2 linked regions of the Geobacter metallireducens GS-15 genome follow. The protein of the gene in region 1 binds, or shares a complex with, the protein of each later gene. Links are inferred from orthologs where the notes say so. Each region holds a gene or a part of one and is shown on either strand. Other genes may lie near its edges.

Region 1 (2,918 bases):
TCCTCGCCGCGGCGCTCGTTCACCCAGGAACGATGGGTAAGGGCCTCAGCCAGGAACTGCCGATTGACGAAGCGGTAGCCGATGCCCGCCTCCAGTTCAGTCGCGCTCTCCTGAACCGCGCTTTTGTCCTCTACGCCCCGTTCTCCCATGACCAAACACTATAACCTGAATCCGCCGTATTTATCAATAATTATGCGACTTGTCGGGGATTTTTGCCTTGATTTACCCTTGCCACTTCCCTATAATTCAGCTTTTACAAAATGGAAGGGCAATGCAACCCCCATGGGTTTTTTCATCACATTCGAAGGAATCGAGGGATGCGGCAAGTCGACCCAGGTCCGACTGGTCGCCGAACGGCTCAGCCGGGCCGGCCACGGGGTGGTGGTGACCCGCGAACCGGGAGGATGCCCCATCGCCGACGCCATCAGGGCAATTCTTCTGGACGCCCGCAACAGCGCCATGGTGCCCATGGCCGAACTCCTCCTCTACGCGGCGGCCCGGGCCCAGCACGTGGCGGAGGTGATCGAACCGGCCCTGGCAGCGGGGAAGATCGTCCTCTGCGATCGCTTCACCGACTCCACCATGGCCTACCAGGGATTCGGCCGCAAGCTGGACCGGGAACTGATTGCCCAGCTCAACAGCCTGGCCGCCGGCAGCATCAGACCGGATCTGACCCTCCTTCTGGACTGTTCCGTGGAGACGGGGCTCGCCCGGGCCATGGCCCGGATCAACACAAGCAGCGCGGCCCGGGAGGAGCGGTTCGAGCAGGAGTCCATCCTCTTCCACGAGCGGATCAGGGACGGCTTCCTCTCCCTCGCCGCTGCCGAACCGGGGCGGTTCGTGGTTCTGGACGGCAGTGGCGGCATCGAAGAGACCGAGGCCCTCGTGACGGAGGCGATCCTTGCCCGCCTTCCCGCATCCCCTGCAAGGAGGTAGGCGGTGCCCTTCTCCCGCGTCATTGGCCAGGATACCCCCGTCAACGTTCTGCGGCGTGCGCTTCGCTCCGGCAAGACGGCCCATGCCTACCTGTTCGAGGGAATCGGGGGATGCGGCAAGGGAACCACGGCTCTCGCTTTTGTGGAGGCTGCCTTCTGCGGCCGGGATGATGGGTGCGGCACCTGCCCCTCCTGCCGGAAGATGGCGACGCTGCAGCACCCCGATCTCCACCCGGTGGAACCCGACGGGGCGTTCATCAAGATAGACCAGGTCCGGGAACTCCAGCGGGAACTGGTGCTTCGCCCCATCGAGGCGCCGCTCAAGGCATGCATCATCAGGGATGCGGACCGGCTCAATCCGGCAGCAGGCAACGCCCTCCTGAAGACCCTGGAGGAACCGCCGGGCAATGCCCTGATGATCCTCCTCACCACGAACCTGGACGGGGTCCTTCCCACGATCCGCTCCCGCTGCCAGCTCCTGCGCTTTGCGCCCCTTCCCGAGGAGCTCATCGAGGAGCGACTGGTGGCAGCCGGACGGGACCGGGCCGCAGCACGCCTTGCCGCATCCCTTGCGGGTGGAAGCCTGGGGAAAGCCCTTGGGGATGAGGAAGCGGACACGGTGGACCGGCAAGCGCTCCTGGAACGGCTCAGGACCCTCTCCCTCAGCGACACGGCCTCCCTCTTCGCCGCTGCCGAAGAGATGGCCGCCAACCGCGAACAGGCCCTGAAGCAGTTGGACGTGCTCGCGTCGCTTCTGCGCGACATCCTCCTCATCCAGGGGGGGAGCGATGCCGTGGTCAACCGCGACATCATGCCATTTCTGGAAAGCGAGGCGGCGCGCCTGTCGCGGGAAAAGAATCTCGAACGAATAAGCAACACCATGGAGGCCCGCCAGGCCCTCATGCGCAACGCCAACCCGCGGCTCACCCTCGACGTGCTCCTGATGCGTCTGGCGGGGTAAACGCCGCTTGTATTTTTTTCGGAGGACAACTTGGTAAAGATTGTGAAGGCCCAGTTCCACACCGCCGGCAAACTCTACGACTTCGGGGCGGGCGATCTCGACCTCAAGCCGGGAGACAAGATCATCGTCGAGACAGAGCGGGGGCGGAGCATCGCCACCGTCGTCACCCCCCCCCGGGAATACGAAGAGGCCCATGTACCCGAAGGGCTCAAGACCGCCATCCGGATCGCCGAACCGTCGGATCTCGCCTCGGCTGCCCGCAACGACGCCCGGGAGCAGGAAGCCCACGCGTTCTGCCTCCGCAAGATCAAGGAGCGGGGGATGGAGATGAAACTCGTCAAGGTGGAATACCTTTTTGACGGGAGCAAGGCCATCTTCTACTTCACCGCCGACGGGCGGGTCGATTTCCGGGAACTGGTCAAGGATCTGGCCCATCAGTTCCACACCCGCATCGAGATGCGTCAGATCGGCGTCCGTGACGAATCGAAGATGATAGGCGGCATCGGCATCTGCGGGCGAGAACTCTGCTGTTCGTCGTTTTTGCGCGAGTTCGAGCCCGTATCGGTCAAAATGGCCAAGGAGCAGAACCTGGCCCTCAACCCCACGAAAATCTCCGGACAGTGCGGCCGACTCCTCTGCTGTCTCGGCTACGAGTACGAGACCTACTGCTCCCTCAAGAAATGCCTTCCCAAATGCGGTAAAGTTGTGAAGTGCGGCAGCACCGAAGGGGAAGTCATCAAGCAGAACATCATCGAGGGGACCGTCTTCGTCAAGACCGACGACGACCGGATTGTAGAGCTCAAGGGGGAGAGCATCAAGCCCGAGGACATCTCGGAGCGCCCCAAGTCCCCACGCCGGGAGGGTGGCACTAGGGAGAGGGAGAAGGAACCGCAAAGCTCTTCCGACAATCAGCGGCGGGAAAAACCCCGGGACCGTGAGCAGAAACCGGGAGACGACGGCGAGCAGCGCCGGGAGCGCGATACTAAAAAGAACCAGGACCAGCAGCGCGGAGAACGCGGCAA
Region 2 (3,020 bases), 2.6 Mb from region 1 along the record:
ACGACATCCAGTTCATCGCCGGCAAGGAACGGACCCAGGAAGAGTTTTTCCACACTTTCAACGCCCTCTACGAGTCACACAAGCAGATCGTGGTCACCTCGGACAAGTTTCCCAAGGACATCCCCGGCCTGGAGGAACGGCTCCGCTCCCGCTTCGAGTGGGGACTCATCGCCGACATCCAGCCCCCGGACACCGAGACCAAGGTGGCCATCCTCAGCAAGAAGGCCGATTCCGACGGCATCCGCCTTCCGGACGACGTGGCGCTCTTTCTTGCCTCCAGCGCCAGCACCAACGTGCGGGAGCTGGAAGGGATGCTGATCCGCCTCGGCGCCGTGGCGAGCCTCACGGGAAAGAACATCACCCTTGACATGGCCCGGGAGGTTCTGAAAGACATCATCGTCGACAAGACCAAAGAGGTCACCGTGGAGATGATCCAGAAGTATGTGGCCGACCACTTCAACATCAAGGTGGCGGAGCTTAAGTCGGACAAGCGCCTCAAAGCGCTGGTGGTGCCACGCCAGATCGCCATTTACCTCTGCCGCGACCTGACCAAGGCCTCGTACCCGGATATCGGGGAGAAATTCGGAGGGAAGGACCACTCGACCATCATCCACTCGGTGAAGAAGGTGGACAAGCTCCTCTCCCAGGATTTCGAGCTGAAAAGCACCATTGAGACCCTGCGCAAGGGGCTGTTGAACTAAAGGGGACAACCCTGTGAATGGAGGGACCCTTTGTGGACAACCTTCCTATCCTTGACCGTCCGCTCCGGGATAACCCGGCAGCCGTCAACAGGGAAGTACTGATAAAAATTGTGTTACTATCGTGAGTTACCGGGTTATCCCCGGATCCACAGCCCCTATTGCTTCTACTAAGCTTTAAAAAAGCATAAACATACTAATCTGCATCTGTTGACAAGGAGGAGCGATGGAATTCAAGATCGACAAGGAAACCTTCTCCCGGGCTCTCCAGAAGATCCAGGGAATCGTCGAAAAGAGGAACACCATGCCGATCCTCTCCAACGTCCTTATCGAGGCCCATGCCGATCGGATCGAGCTGACGGCCACGGACCTGGAAGTGGGAATGAAGAGTTCCTACGAGACGACTGTGACCCGGGAGGGACGAATCACCGTTTCGGCCAAGAAGCTCTACGAGATCGTCAAGGAACTCCCCGAGGAAGCCATCTCTTTCGCCACCAAGGAGAACGACTGGGTGGAAATCCGCTGTGGCAAGGCCCATTTCAGCATCGTCGGCCTTTCCCCCGAGGAGTTTCCCTATTTCCCCAAGGTGAACGAAGAGAGCCTGATCCGGATCGAGGGGGCGCTCCTGGCCGACATGATCGAGAAGACCGCCTACGCCATCTGCTTCGACGAGACCAAGTACAACCTGAACGGCACCTTCGTGAAGGCCACCGTTGAAGATGATAAACCGATTCTCCGGATGGTGGCCACCGACGGCCACCGCCTCTCCATCGCCGAGAAGGAATTCCACGGGGCCGTGGGGCCCGAGATGGCCAAGGGGGTCATCTTCCCCAAGAAGGGTATCTTCGAGCTCAAGAAGATCTGCGAGGAGGCGACCACCGAAGAACTGGCCCTCGGCTTCATGGACAACAGCGCCGTCATCAAGAAGGGGAACACCGTGGTGGTGATGCGGCTCGTGGACGGTGAGTTCCCCGACTACACCCGCGTAGTCCCCGTGGCCAACGACAAGATCGTGACCGTGGCCCGGGATCCGTTCCTCCACTCCCTGCGGCGGATGTCGATCCTCTCCAGCGAGAAGTTCAAGGGGATCCGGATGGAGATCAACGGCGAGCAGATGATCATCTCCTCCAGCAACCCTGAACTGGGGGAAGCGTCGGAGGAACTGGACGCGGCCTACAGCGGCCCTCCCCTTTCCATCCGGTTCAATGCCAAGTACCTCCTGGACGTCCTGGCGGTCCTCAACGAGAGCGAAGTGGCGCTGGTCCTCCGGGACGAGCTGTCGCCGGCCATCGTGAAACCGGCCGCGGTCGACGGTTTCACCGCGGTGATCATGCCGATGCGGCTGTAGGAAACAGTAACCGGCAGGCACGGAAGGCGAAGGCCCCTCCCCGGGAGAGGCCTTTTGCCGTTCTTTCGGCTATAGAAACACCATGTTTGTGACGAAGATCCAGATCAGTTCCTTCCGGAACATCGCCGCGGCGGAGATCCGCTTCGACCGGCGCTTCAATGTCCTCCACGGCGCCAACGGCCAGGGGAAGACCTCGGTCCTGGAGGCCATCTATCTCCTGGGGACCATGAAGTCGTTTCGCCTCGCCAAGACCCCTGATCTTGTCAGCTGGAACACCCCCCATGCGCTCCTGCGGGGATGGGCCGAGCGGGACGGGGTCGGCAGGGAGATCGCCCTCTACCTGGGGAAGGAAGGCCGCAAAGCGAGGGTCGACCAGAAGCCGGTGACCCGGCTCGCCGATTTCTTCGGCAACGTGAACGCCGTGGTCTTCTCCCCCGAGGAGATCGCCATGGCCCGCAGCGGCCCGGACCTCCGGCGCCGCTACCTGGACCGGGCCATCTTCAGCGGAGATCTGGGGTACCTGCTCCTCCACCACGAGTACCACCGGCTCCTCAAGCAGCGCAACGCCCTGCTGAAGCGGGGAAGCCGGGAAGGGCTCGATATCTGGACCGGACAGCTGGCCGAAGCGGGTACCCGGCTCATGGTAAAGCGGATGGGATACCTGGCCGAGATAGAGCCGCTGGTGCAACGGTTCTACCGGGAGATTGCCGGGGGCGAGGAAGAGGCGGGGCTTGCCTATCGTCCCCACCTCACTACCCCCGACTTGGTGAGTCGGGAGGGAACGGACGCGCTTCTGGCTCTCTTCGGGGCCCATGAGGCGGAGGAACTCCGCCGGGGAACCACCGTGGTGGGCCCCCACCGGGACGACGTGGACTTCGTCCTGAACGGCCGGGTGATCCGCACTCACGGCTCCCAGGGGCAACAGCGCAGCTTCGTCCTGGCCCTTAAGATGGCGGAGATCGAGTACCTGGAGC

What was found. Proteins that work in one complex are often made in the same cells at the same time.
Region 2: the proteins of holB (region 1) and dnaN are in contact, whole or in part, in a cryo-EM structure (PDB 8GIZ), measured with the Escherichia coli proteins. The link is inferred for Geobacter metallireducens GS-15 from one-to-one orthologs.

Annotation. Positions count from the first base shown.
Region 1 is NC_007517.1:2,626,282-2,629,199, forward strand. The notes cover bases 72-2,917. They hold holB (DNA polymerase III subunit delta'), read left to right. Parts: upstream 72-939; coding sequence 940-1,896; downstream 1,897-2,917. Other genes in these bases: rnc (ribonuclease III), read right to left, coding at 72-149; tmk (dTMP kinase), read left to right, coding at 283-936; ricT (PSP1 domain-containing protein), read left to right, coding at 1,927-2,917. In the rest of the region: more of rnc, read right to left, coding at 1-71; more of ricT, read left to right, coding at 2,918-2,918. UniProt on the Escherichia coli protein: Part of the beta sliding clamp loading complex, which hydrolyzes ATP to load the beta clamp onto primed DNA to form the DNA replication pre-initiation complex.
Region 2 is NC_007517.1:913-3,932, forward strand. The notes cover bases 38-2,985. They hold dnaN (DNA polymerase III subunit beta), read left to right. Parts: upstream 38-924; coding sequence 925-2,046; downstream 2,047-2,985. Other genes in these bases: dnaA (chromosomal replication initiator protein DnaA), read left to right, coding at 38-701; recF (DNA replication/repair protein RecF), read left to right, coding at 2,129-2,985. Outside these bases: more of dnaA, read left to right, coding at 1-37; more of recF, read left to right, coding at 2,986-3,020. UniProt on the Escherichia coli protein: Confers DNA tethering and processivity to DNA polymerases and other proteins. Acts as a clamp, forming a ring around DNA (a reaction catalyzed by the clamp-loading complex) which diffuses in an ATP-independent manner freely and bidirectionally along dsDNA.